Regions from separate parts of the Xenorhabdus bakwenae genome, predicted to be linked through region 1. Evidence: predicted binding sites of a transcription regulator. Region 1 holds the regulator's gene; each other region holds the start of a gene.
The links. Region 1 encodes PurR, which represses purine synthesis genes. Its sites were predicted from a motif close to CANGCAAACGTTTGCNTG; they were not measured.
Positions count from the first base shown of each region.

Region 2: the regulator PurR is predicted to act here: its motif matches at 3,383-3,400, upstream of purE (5-(carboxyamino)imidazole ribonucleotide mutase).
Region 3: the regulator PurR is predicted to act here: its motif matches at 2,044-2,061, upstream of glyA (serine hydroxymethyltransferase).

Region 1 is NZ_CP119194.1:785,149-789,801, forward strand. It holds gene punR (DNA-binding transcriptional activator PunR) at 1-881, shown strand, start outside; gene purR (HTH-type transcriptional repressor PurR) at 885-1,910, opposite strand; gene sodB (superoxide dismutase [Fe]) at 2,412-2,990, opposite strand; gene PXH59_RS04620 (Grx4 family monothiol glutaredoxin) at 3,352-3,732, shown strand; gene rnt (ribonuclease T) at 3,804-4,463, opposite strand; gene gloA (lactoylglutathione lyase) at 4,642-4,653, opposite strand, start outside.
Region 2 is NZ_CP119194.1:4,021,812-4,026,464, forward strand. It holds gene PXH59_RS19845 (MFS transporter) at 1-1,155, opposite strand, end outside; gene purK (5-(carboxyamino)imidazole ribonucleotide synthase) at 1,666-2,739, opposite strand; gene purE (5-(carboxyamino)imidazole ribonucleotide mutase) at 2,736-3,260, opposite strand; gene PXH59_RS19860 (UDP-2,3-diacylglucosamine diphosphatase) at 3,438-4,160, opposite strand; gene ppiB (peptidylprolyl isomerase B) at 4,185-4,653, opposite strand, start outside.
Region 3 is NZ_CP119194.1:77,425-82,077, forward strand. It holds gene loiP (metalloprotease LoiP) at 1-225, opposite strand, end outside; gene hmpA (NO-inducible flavohemoprotein) at 618-1,808, opposite strand; gene glyA (serine hydroxymethyltransferase) at 2,169-3,422, shown strand; gene PXH59_RS01005 (3-phenylpropionate MFS transporter) at 3,519-4,653, shown strand, end outside.

The DNA.
Region 1 (4,653 bases):
TTGATGCTGTTGCCAGAACAGGAAGTTTCAGCGCAGCTGCATCAGAACTTCATCGTGTGCCTTCTGCTATCAGCTATACGGTAAAACAGCTTGAAGAATGGCTGGCAATACCTCTGTTTGAACGTCGTCACCGTGACGTTGATTTAACGGAAGCGGGGGCAATTTTTGTCAAAGAAGCGCGTTCTGTTATCAAAAAAATGAATCACACTCGGCACCAGTGCCAACAGGTTGCCAACGGTTGGCGGGGGCAATTTAGTATTGCGGTTGATCAGGTCGTAAAACCAGAGCGAACGCGTCGGCTAATTTTGGATTTTTATCGCCATTTTCCAGATATTGAGTTATTTGTCTATCCTGAAGTTTTCAATGGCGTATGGGATGCTTTGGTGGATGAACGAGTGGATGTCGCCATCGGAGCGACACGTGCTTCCCCCGTGGGCGAGCGGTATAGCTTCAGGGATATGGGGTTTATGCCTTGGCTGTGTGTAGCCAGCCCTGAACATGAACTGGCAGTAATATCGGGAAAATTGAATGATGAACAAATGCGGCCTTATCCCAGTTTATGTCTTGAAGATACTGCCCGCAGCTTACCTAAACGTGATACATGGGCTTTGGATAATCAACGGAGACTGATTGTTCCCGATTGGGATGTTGGATTAAGTTGCTTAATGGATGGATTGTGTGTAGGCATGGTGCCCAAACACCGTGCTCTACCGCTGATCCGTAAAGGCAAGCTGATGACACTTGAACTTGAGCAACCATTGCCTGACAGTCCATGCTGCTTGACATGGTCGCAAAAAAGCCATTCACCGGCATTAAGCTGGTTACTAGATTATCTGGGGGATAGCGAAACGCTTAATGCCGAATGGCTGCAAGAAAATTAATGGTCAGCGGCGATAATCGATAAAAGGTCCATCTGCAACAGAGCGCCGTTCAACAAGGCGTGGGTGGACTTCGATAGTTTGTGCATCTTCACGTTTATTGACGATCCTGTCCAGTAACATTGAAAAGGCCATTTGCCCTAAACGCTCTTTGGGTTGATGGATGGTTGTTAATGCTGGCGTAAAATAGCGAGCATTGCGAATATTATCATAACCGATGATTGAAATGTCTTGTGGAACGCGCAATCCCAGCTCATCGGCTGCACAAATCGCTCCCATAGCCATGACATCTCCACCACAAAAAACAGCAGTTGGACGATGTTTTTGATTCAGGATTTTATACATGGCTTGATAACCGGACTCCGGCTCAAAATCACCTTGTACAAACCATTCATCCCGAATAGCGATATTGGCTTCTTTTAGTGCTTTGAGGAAACCTTGGTGGCGGCCCCCACCGGTATTTCTTGCCAACGGTCCCGGAATAGATGCAATATCACGATGACCACGTTCAATGAGATAACGGCCAGCTAGGTAACCACCATGAAAGGCATTATCAATAATTGCATCGGTAAAATCACCTCTGGATTCTCCCCAATCCATGACCACCATAGGAATATTACGATAGCCTTCCAACATACTCAAAAGTTGCTCAGGGTATTCTGAACACATTACCAGCAAACCATCTACCCGTTTTTGCGCCAGCATAGCGAGATAAGCTTTCTGTTTATCAAGGTTGTTATGAGAATTACATAAAATCAGTGTATAACCTTTGCTATAGCAGCTATTTTCAACCGATTCTATGATCTCAGCAAAGTATGGTGCTTCACTTGATGTTGCCAGCAATCCAATGGATTTGGTGTGGTTTACTTTCAAGCTGCGGGCAACGGCACTGGGAGAATAGTTCAATTCTTTAATAGCGGCCCAAACTGCGGCCTTGGTATCTTCGGCGACGAAACGGGTTTTATTGATAACATGGGATACGGTTGTGGTCGAAACACCAGCGCGTTTAGCCACATCTTTAATCGTTGCCATGAAAAAAGGACTCCTGACCTTCTGGTCTAATTTATATACCCTTTATCTTTCTTGTCGGGTATAGCTATTTGTTAATCGTTTGCCAATATATTTATATACAGGGTGATGGTTGACAATAATTTAGCGGTAAACCTTGAATTTTGTCTGATCTAGCTCAAAAGTGAAAGCAATAATCGATGCTATAAAGAGTATGGATTAAATATCGCGGTATGGTTTTTCGATATATGGGAAATAACTGCTTAAAATTTAGGATGTTGAGGTGTCTTAATTTTCACATTGAGGATGTTCTATGGATACAGATCTGAAGCTGGGATTGTTGGCTGCCTGTAGTGCATTAATCATGATTGTTTTTCTGGCAAGCCTCTGTCTGATCTGATCAAGATCTAAACGAAGAATGTGTAGTCCCACTTACTTTAAGGGCGGGTTCTCCAGCATGCGGAATTCCGCGAATAAAGGAAAACCCGCCCTTATTATTTCAGGTTAGTATGAGAATGAATCTTATTAAGCCAGGTTTTCCTCAACAAATTTCCAGTTGATCAGAGCCCAGAAGTGCTCCAAATATTGGGGGCGTGCATTGCGGTAATCGATGTAATATGCGTGCTCCCAAACATCAACAGTCAGTACTGGTTTATCTTCGCCAGTCAGTGGGGTTGCTGCATTAGACGTGTTAACAATAGCCAGAGTGCCATCAACTTTCTTGACTAACCAAGTCCAGCCTGAACCAAAGTTTTTCAGGGCTGAGTCGGTGAACTGCTGTTTGAATTCAGCAAAAGAACCGAAGGCATTGTTGATAGCATCTGCAACTTTTCCAGTGGGTTCGCCACCACCATTTGGTGACAGGCTATGCCAGTAGAAAGTATGGTTCCAAACTTGTGCTGCGTTATTGAAAATGCCAGCTTCAGAGGTTTTGATAATTTCTTCCAGCGATTTTCCGGCAAATTCAGTCTCTTTAATCAGATTATTCAGGTTTACAACATAAGCGTTGTGATGTTTGCCGTAGTGATATTCCAGAGTTTCTGCAGAAATGTGTGGTTCCAGGGCATCTTTGGCATAAGGTAATGCTGGTAATTCAAAAGACATTGCATGCTCCTTTTTAATATCGGGTTTTTGGCTCCGCAAACCATGGCTTAGACACTAACCATGGGCAGGGCAAATTTAAGCTTATTATCGTGTTACTATTTTGATAATTATCTTAACAACTTTTCTGCTAAATAACAGGGAAAAAGATGTTATTAAGCTGCGAACTGGTGCAGAACTGAACTTAACATGGATTAGATACAGTCAGTTGGAATGACAATAACTGATGATCAATTGCTGCAAATCATGGCAAAAATTTGCCATATAAAGTTCACGGTAGAAAAATTAGCGCAGAAAGTGGTATTCTGAATCAATCTTTATCTTATGCTGATAAATAGCGCTTGCAGTTTTTAAGGAAGCAAATATGACGAACATGAATACGAATACTAACACGGTTACTGATACAACGGCTGATTCGGTCATTGAAAAAATCGAACGTCAGATCAGAGAAAACCCAATTCTGCTGTACATGAAAGGCTCCCCGAAACTACCAAGCTGTGGCTTTTCTGCTCAGGCAGTTCAAGCTATATCAGCTTGTGGTGAACGTTTTGCATATGTGGATATTCTGCAAAACCCGGATATCCGTGCTCAATTGCCTAAATATGCAAATTGGCCGACTTTTCCTCAGCTTTGGGTTGATGGTGAGTTGGTGGGAGGTTGTGACATCCTTGTTGAAATGTATCAACGTGGTGAACTACAAACACTGATCAAAGAAACAGCTGATAAATATCGTGAGCAGGAATAAGGTCAGTTATTCATCTGAATGATGGTGACTGTTCATAACCCCATACTGTAATCGGTATGGGGCTTGCTTTTTTAGGATCCGCCGTTGGCTGTATCAGCAGATGGTAGCGGCCAACCACCTAGCCGTTTCCAGCGATTAACCAGTTCACAAAAAAGCAGGGCAGTTCGATCAGTATCATAAAGAGCGCTATGGGCCTGATTGCTGTCAAACGGAATTTCCGCTGTGATACAAGCTTTGGCAAGAATTGTCTGACCAAGAACCAGGCCACTGAGTGCAGCGGTATCAAAAGTAGCGAACGGATGGAATGGATTGCGTTTCAAACCCGCACGTTCAGCCGCAGCCATGACAAAACTGTGATCAAAATTGGCATTATGGGCGACCATAACTGCACGGTTACAATTCGTGTCTTTCATGCCTTTGCGGATCATTTTAAAAATTGCGTGCAAGGCAGTGTATTCACTGACAGCTCCTCGCAAGGGGTTTGTAGGATCAATGCCAGTGAAAGCGAGAGCGGCAGGATCAAGATTAGCCCCTTCAAAAGGCTCGATATGAAAATGCAGTGTATTGGTAGGTGTTAGCCAACCCTCTTCATCCATTTTTAAAGTAATTGCAGCAATTTCAAGTAAAGCGTCTGTACGCGCATTAAAACCAGCGGTTTCGACATCAATGACAACGGGATAGTAGCCACGAAAGCGCCCACTTAGCATATTTTGATCATTTTGATTAGGCATCTGATTTTCAGTTCTTAGCTTCAGGATTCTATTTTTAACTCTGGAATAGTGGGTATTATGACAAAATTTGGTATGTCTTGCAGAAGTAATGCTTATTCGGTGGGGAATTAAAGGGCAAGATGCCCTTATTGAGGTATTTAAATAATGTCTAACTATAACTCGATAGTTATTGATAGGGTTAGTTGCCTAA
Region 2 (4,653 bases), 790 kb from region 1:
AAAACTGCCTGAATAATCTTTGATGGCACCGGCAAAAAAAGGTGCCAGACAAGCCAGAGTGGATATCAGGTTCATGATAGAAAACAGTTCCAGATAAGGCTTGCGACCAAAATAGTTAGCCAGCAATACACTGGAAGCAAGGAAGGTCATGCCATATCCCATCCCGACACACACGGTGAACGCAACCAAAAACGGCCATGATGAGGCGATACTCAGTGCAATCAAGCCAAATATAATAACGGACAGGCTGATAATCAGTAATTTTTTCGGCTCTACCCATTCTCCAATTGCACCACCGGCTAATCGGGAAAACGCATTGATAAAAGCCATTGTGCTCAGTAACCCGGCGGCGATAGCTTCGCTGAAACCATTTTCGATAATATGGGCCACCGCAAAACTGTTGACGGTAATGCCACACCATAAAAATGCGGTATAAGCTGCCGCAATCATATAGAACTGCCATGTCCGTAGTGCCTGATGTGCAGTCCAACGTTGTTTAGTGCGATAAATGCTGGAAGTTTCCTGATTGTTATGTTTCTGATTTACGGCCTTGGCGTGGGCGATTTCCCGTTTACCTTCCTGAAGAATAATAATCGTCAGAATGACGAAAATGGAGAGGATAATAGCGGAAATCATCCAATGCATCCGCCATGTTCCCCAAATACGGGTCGCCATAAAGTAGATCCACGGGCCTATGACCCCACCCAGTCCACCTATTGTGAAGTAGAAACCAAAAGCAAGGGATTGTTTCTCATATAGCCGTGAAATCACATAAGTGCCCGGCACGGTTGCCAGAAAAGTAAAACCGATCCCCATTAAAGCCGTACCGATAAAATAGGATGAAATAGCGTATGTATGATAAAGGTTGTAGAAACCCGCCAGAAAAATCAGCAGGCCGATAAACAGGGTAAAACGAACGCCAATTTTACGAATAAATACCGTTGGCAGAAAACTGGATAACCCGCAAGTCAGGCCAAGCAGTGTGAATCCTAATCCTGCATTTGTCCAACTCCAGCCCAGTTCATAAATCATACTCGGCAGGACAACACCCAATGACGTAAAGGTTGTTGCTGTGGATAGAAAATAGACCATGCCTAAAAGTATCAGCAAAAACCACTGATAAGTACGTCCGAATTTGTCGTGTTGAATGGACATTGTGACTCCATCAAGGATATAAACGATTAAAAGCGGCACTATTTTATGTGTTTATGAGAAAAAGCTGTATCGAATAAACACGCCATAGCTAAATTGATTGGTGTGAAAACCCGACGTATCTCTGATTTTGTATTTATTTTTGACGGAATTCACGACAATCCTAGTCCACAAATGACCGGCTTGAGAGCCTAATTCTTTGCCTAAGTCATAATGCAATTCGGGTTTGAAATCGAGCATTTCAGGGTTATCACCTATGGATTTAAAGATGCAGCGAGACAGCAAGAGAACGAATCTCCGGCAGAATAGATAACGATGTGACCGAGCGTAGCCAACAAAGCTGCAACTGGAAAGCCGACGGGATATCTAATAGAAGAGATTAGGCCTTGTGCAAGGTAAAGAGAGCGTATTATCAAATGGATTTAGCACACTGATTATTAGCAATAAACGTTAACCAAATCGGGAAGTGGTAGCTTATTTTAATCACTACCACTTTCTTTAGTTGGCAATTGATCAACTTAATTTATCTTGTGCCCATTTAAGGCTGCTTTGGTATTCTGTTGGTAATAGCGAGGCTAATGTTTGCAACGTTTTTTCCAATGTCCCTTTATCTGCATGGATAACATTTAAGTGGCCTACTTTACGTGCAGGACGAACTTCTTTTTCATACCAATGTAAACGAACCAGCGGCAAATTCAGCCATGCGGGATTCACCTCTGTGCCGATCAGATTGATCATGACGGATGGTGCAAAGATTTCAGGTTGTGGCATAGGAAGATTCAAGATCGCCCGCAGGTGAAGTTCAAACTGGCTGATAGAAGCGCCGTTTTGTGTCCAGTGACCACTATTATGAACCCGTGGAGCCAGTTCATTGATCAGCAAATTATCGCCAACAATAAAACACTCCATCGCCATAACACCAACATAGTTCAGGTGCTGCATGATGGTGGATAGCATCTGCTCGGCTCGCTGTTGAAACGGCTTACCGGCGCTATTATCAGGTAAAGCAACACTGGTACGCAAAATACCTTCCTGATGCAAATTGTGAGTCAAAGTATAGAATACTGATTCACCTTTGGCATTGCGGGCTCCTACCAGCGAGACTTCCCCCGAAAACGGAATACCCTGTTCCACAATACATTCACCGTAAATTTCAGGTGGAAGCGTTGTTTCATCACCCGGCCGGATACGCCACTGACCACGCCCGTCATAGCCCCCAGTCCGTCGTTTGACAATGATAAAATCGCCTAACTCTGCAAATAGCTGTGGCCATTGTTCGGGAGAGGAAAGCCGTTGCCACGGCGCGGTTGACAAACCCAACGTATCCATGAGCTGTTTTTGTGGCAAACGATCCGCCAGTTGCGGAAAAATCTCACGATTGATAAACGCCTGATGATGAGCCAGCTCGCGGGTTAATGCGGTTTCGGGCCAACGCTCAATTTCTGCGGTGATCACGCTGCTTTGGTAGGGCACTGCCTCCGGTTCGGCATCCAACCCAACAGGATAAACAGCGATCCCTAACGGTTCACCGGCTTGACGCAGCATTCTGCCTAACTGACCATTTCCCAATACACAAACAGGCTTCATGCATCCTCCCGTGGATCTGGATTATCCAAGACAGCCTGAGTTTGTTCACTGCGCCAATCTGATAAACGTTGAAACAGCACACTGTCATGCAACGCCAGCACCTGAGCCGCCAACAATGCGGCATTTGCGGCTCCTGCCTTACCGATAGCCAGTGTACCAACCGGAATGCCCTTTGGCATTTGGACGATAGAATACAGGCTATCAACACCGTTAAGCGCCGCGCTTTGTACCGGTACCCCAAACACAGGCACTAAGGTTTTAGCTGCCAACATCCCCGGTAAATGTGCTGCTCCACCTGCACCCGCGATAATCACATCAAAACCATTTTCTTGCGCTTGTTCTGCGAAACGAAAAAGCTTATCTGGCGTTCGGTGTGCCGAAACAATTTCAACACGAAAAGGAATAGCGAGTTCGGTCAGGATATCGGCTGCATGTTGCATGGTTGCCCAATCGCTTTTAGAACCCATGACAATGGCGATTTTGGCGTGGTTTTGGGGTTCTATTTCTGTTGGAGAAGTCATTGTTGGGGTAATAGCTATTGTGGGATCAGAGCTGGACGTCATAAATCAGATGCTCCTGTATTGGGTGTCTACCAGAACAAAGATGAAATTTCAGACGGCGGATCATATCATGCTAATAGCATGAGGAAAACGTTTGCGTCGTTTGATTTATCGATTTTTACAAAATAAGCAAGGCGCTTAGAAGGTGAAGGATATTAACTCAATAGTCGTTTCTGTAACTTTGAACATTGAACCTTGCTCATGCCATGCCCCTAATACACCGCGATGCATGGTCTTATCGCCAATCTGAATATCGTGTATTGCTGGGCGGTGAGTATGACCGTGAATGATCCAATCTGTTTGATATTTTTTAAAATGTTCGGTAACGGCCTCTTGATTGACATCCATAATAGATGAAGATTTTTGGCTGTTGGCATATTGGCTACCTGCTCGCATTTTGGCGGCAATTTTCAAACGGATAAATAAAGGAAGAAGCAGGAATAGCCGTTGTATCCACGGAGTATGTACTCGCTTACGATACTGCTGATAGTTGATATCATCGGTGCATAGCGTATCGCCATGCAAAATCAAAATACGTTTACCGTGCAACTCCAGTACTTTTTCCTGTGGCAGCAGAATCAAGCCGCTCTCTCTGGCAAAACGGGAGCCGAGCAAGAAATCACGATTGCCATGAATGAAATAACAGGGAATACCTTGTTGTTTCAGTTCATTAAGGGCCCGGGCGATTTTAGTATGCAATGGGTTGGGATCATCATCACCAATCCAGTAATCAAAAAAATCACCGAGAATATAAAGACTTTCAGCGTGGATTGCATCTTCACGTAAAAAACGCAGAAAACCGGCAGTAATTGCCGGTTCTTGTTCACTGAGATGCAAGTCTGCAATAAACAGTGTACTCATGTAGCGATGATTCTCTAACGGTAATTATTCGTTGACAGTGACACGTTCAATGATCACATCTTCATGTGGTACATCTTGGTGCATACCGCTGCGGCCAGTAGAAACACCTTTGATCTTATCAACTACATCCATGCCTTCAACGACTTCGGCAAATACGCAATAACCCCATCCATCCGGGTGCTCTGAACGGAAGTTCAGGAAATCGTTATCGACAACGTTAATGAAGAACTGGGCAGTTGCAGAGTGTGGATCATTGGTGCGTGCCATAGCGAGGGTGCCACGGCTGTTTTTCAGGCCATTGTTGGCTTCGTTCTTGACAGGCGCTTTAGCTGTTTTCTGCGTCATGCCAGGTTCAAAGCCACCACCTTGAATCATGAAGCCATTGATAACACGGTGAAAAATAGTGTTATCATAAAAACCTTCCGAGCAATAACTCAAGAAGTTTTCAACGGTTACAGGTGCTTTATCAGCGAATGTTTTGATTACGATATCG
Region 3 (4,653 bases), 710 kb from region 1:
TTTGTTCAGACGCTTAGTGTATTGGCTGGATGCAGGTGCAATTTTATTCTGTGCATCCATATCCTTACATGCTTGGCCAGATAACTGTTTGACATCAGAATCGCTTAGTGTTGCCGCCTGGAATAATTGCATTCCAGAATGAGCCAGCATTCCCTGATCAATATTCTTACAACCTGTCAGAATTGCAGCAGAAACAGCGACTGCAACAAGAGCTTTAATTTTCATAAAATTGTTTTTCCTTTGTAATACATGCAACTATAGTTTTTTAAAAGCGTTAAAAGACTATGACTTTTGCTAAAAATAACAATAGGAATAAACTCTAATATTTATGATTATGTGAGTGCAGTAACATTTTTAAAAAATAATCAAATCATAAGTAGAATAATTTAGTTTAAATTATTTTAACAAAATGGCTTTTCGTTTATCTAAATGAGTTCTCAAAATGCCCGCTCACACTCTTACCGACGACACTTGTTGTCGAGACAAAATTGCTCCCCTATTTTGTCCATCGCCTGTTCCTTTTTAGATCAGTATGTTATTGGTCTAAGATACTGCTCTTGGAACAGGCTTTTAGTTCAATTTCTTATCCAGCATTCGGGGGTATCAGGGAAACCGTACTAAATGACTTTATGTGGGCCAAAACATTCATAATGGATATGTTGTTCATCAATGCCCATTGCCAGCAACTGTTTGGCGATATGTTGCATGAAAGCCACAGGTCCACAGAAATAGAAGTGCATCCCTGCTACCGTTATTGCGTCTCGCACGAGAGACAAATCCATAAGCCCGGTATGTTGATAATTTACGCCTTTCTGATCGAAGTCTCTGGGTTCACGATACCAAACTTGTGCATACAGATCAGGCATGGACTGGGAAATTTCATTCACCTTATCCGCGAAAGCGTGGTGGCCGCCATGCTCTGCGGCGTGGAACCAATTGACTGAACCCGCATGGTGTTGGTTATGCAGGGATTGCAGCATACTCATCATCGGTGTCAAACCAACTCCGGCAGAAATCAGCGTCACTGGCGTATCAGATTGCACATCAAGGAAGAAATCACCGTGTGGTGCAGCCAGCATCACAATATCCCCTTCCTGTACCTTATCGTGCAGATGGTTTGAAATTTTGCCTTGAGGTTCACGCTTGACGGCAATTTGATAACTGGTGCCATTTGGCGCGGCGGTCAGTGAATATTGGCGAATTTCACGGTTTTCAAGAGTTGGATCTTCCACATAGATCGCCAAATATTGCCCCGGCTTATAATCCATGACCTTGCCACCATCAACAGGCACAAACTCAAAGCTAGTAATGACATCACTTTGTGGTTGTTTTCGGCTGACACGGAACTGACGCAGATCACGCCAACCACCCTCCAGAGACTCACCGCCCTGATAGATTTCCTCTTCCCGATTGATAAAGACATTAGCCAATACGTTGTAGGCTTTTCCCCAGGCGGAGAGTACTTCATCACCGGGATGAAACAGTTCATCAATGGTTGCCAGCAGGTGCGTACCTACAATTTGATAATGCTCAGGTTGAATACTGAGGCTGGCATGTTTATGGGCGATTTTTTCTACGGCAGGTAAGAGTGCCGACAGGTTATCGATATTGGCAGCATAAGCACAAAGGGCACTGAAAAGGGCTTCACGCTGATCACCATTGATCTGGTGACTCATATTAAAAATATCCTTTAATTCAGGATGGTGTTTGAACATACGTTCGTAAAAATGCGCAGTGAGCTTAGGGCCTGTAGAGACAATGAGTGGAATGGTCGATTTTATGGTTGCGATAACCTGATTATCTAGCATGGGGATCTCCTGAATTTTTCTCACATAATGCTGAAATTTATAAATTGTATTTTAAATGCAACTTATAGGGTTTGGGAATATATCAGCCCAAGAAAAGAGGATTATCTTTCTTTAAATCAAAAAAATAGGGGTATTGTCATTGCTGTTCCCGATCAGGATCACAAATATCAGTAATAAATCCGTAATCATTAGCAAAACAATCCGTTATTTAACGGCTAGTCGACCACTAACCCATGAAGCAAACGTTTGCGTAATTTGTTTTGTCAAGACTATCTCATTCGATAAAAAGAGTTTACACTGTGTGACATTCTGGCCCTCAGGGGTATTTTTTAAGAGATGTAGCTGAGTCAGGAGAACCCAATGTTAAAGCGTGAAATGAATATTGTGAATTACGATCCCGAACTGTGGCAAGCGATGGAACAGGAGGTTTGTCGTCAAGAAGAACACATTGAATTGATTGCTTCTGAAAACTACACCAGCCCAAGAGTCATGCAGGCACAAGGCTCTCAGCTTACTAACAAGTATGCGGAAGGTTATCCGGGTAAACGTTACTACGGTGGCTGTGAGTATGTCGATGTAGTTGAACAGCTTGCGATTGACCGCGCAAAAGCACTGTTTGGTGCAGATTATGCTAATGTCCAGCCTCACTCTGGTTCTCAGGCAAATGCGGCGGTGTATATGACACTGCTAAAACCCGGCGATACCGTTTTAGGGATGAACCTGGCGCACGGTGGCCATCTGACTCACGGTTCCCCGGTTAACTTCTCTGGTAAACTTTATAACATCGTGCCTTATGGTATTGATGAAAATGGCAAAATCGATTACGACGATATTCGTCATCAAGCGCAAAAACATCAGCCTAAAATGATCATCGGTGGCTTCTCTGCGTATTCTGGCGTTGTCGATTGGGCGAAGATGCGTGAAATTGCGGATGAAATCGGTGCTTATCTGTTCGTTGACATGGCCCACGTAGCGGGTCTGGTTGCCGCTGGGGTTTATCCAAACCCAGTACCTCATGCACACGTTGTGACAACCACAACGCACAAAACATTGGCTGGCCCACGTGGTGGCTTGATTTTGGCGAAGGGTGGCGATGAAGCGTTTTACAAAAAACTGAATTCCTCTGTCTTCCCGGGTTCCCAGGGTGGCCCGTTGATGCATGTGATTGCCGGTAAGGCAGTTGCATTGAAAGAAGCGATGGAACCTGAATTCAAAACTTACCAACAACAAGTCGCCAAGAACGCGAAAGAGATGGTAGACGTATTCCAGCAACGTGGTTACAAAGTGGTTTCTGGGGAAACCGAAAACCATCTGTTCTTGCTGGATCTGGTGGACAAAGACATTACGGGTAAAGATGCTGATGCGGCCTTGGGACGTGCGAATATCACGGTGAACAAAAATAGTGTGCCTAACGATCCGCGTAGCCCATTCGTCACCTCTGGTATCCGTATCGGGACACCGGCAATTACCCGTCGTGGTTTCAAAGAAACCGAATCTCGCGAGCTGGCGGGCTGGATGTGTGATGTGCTGGATAACATCAATAATGAAGCAACCATTGAACGTGTTAAGCAAAAAGTATTGGACATCTGCGCAAAATATCCTGTTTATGCCTAATTTAAATAAAATGTAGTTTAATGTAGTTTAGTAATAAGCCCGACTCATAACGTTAGTTTTGAGCGGGTTTTTTGTATCAAAAACGGGGGCATTCGGATGGTTGTTCCATCGACATTTTGGTTGGGCCTGGGCTATTTCACCTATTTTTTCTCCTACGGTATATTTTTGCCTTTTTGGTCTGTCTGGTTAAAAGGTGAAGGCATTGATGCCTCAATGATAGGTGTTTTGCTAGGTGTTGGCATGGTAGCTCGTTTTGTCGGTAGCCTGGTTATCTCACCTACGGTAAAAAACCCCGCTAAATTAATTAATGCATTGCGTCTCCTCTCATTACTGGCATTACTTTTCGCTGTTGGTTTTGCATTCGGTAGTTATTGGGTATGGCTTTTCTTTATTATGGTTGGTTTCAACTTATTCTTCTCACCACTAGTTCCCTTATCAGATGCGTTGGCGGGAACATGGCAAAAGCAGTTTACCTTTGATTATGGCAAAGTAAGGGTCTGGGGTTCGATTGCATTTGTGATTAGTTCGTCGTTGACGGGCATATTGATGTCTGCCAATGGTATCAATCTCTCAATCAGCAGTCTGAATTTTGGCTGGAATATATCGTCTGATAGTTTGAATCATTGGGTTGGCCACGAGTTATTTGGCACACACCATATCATTCTGGCTCTTTTGCTATTCAGCGTTACAGCTATGTTACTGGGAATGATGTTGAAACCTTCCATCATGCCGGTAGGTAAGATTAAAGCCGCCAATACCAATGCCGTTTCTTTTAAAGAACTCTTATCTGAAAAATCAGTGTGGCAGTTTTTACTCTGTGTAACTTTATTGCAGGCTGCCCATGCGGGATATTACAGTTTTGGTTCCATTTATTGGGAGCAAGCGGGTTATTCCTCATCAACTATTGGTTATCTCTGGTCGTTGGGAGTGGTGGCTGAAGTTATTATCTTTACTTTTAGCAAGCAATTATTCCGTCGTTGGAGTGCCCGTAATTTGCTGTTATTGTCGGGAATTTGTGGGGTTGTCCGCTGGGGACTCATGGCAACCTCAACGGAATTATCGATGCTGATTATTATTCAAATCCTGCATTGTGGTACTTTTACCGTTTGCCATTTGGCAGCGATGCGTTTTATTGGTGCCAGAAAAGAAAACGAAATCATCCGGTTGCAGGCAACTTACTCTGCTTTAGCTATGGGAGGCGGTATTGCCGTCATGAGTATGATTGCGGGTT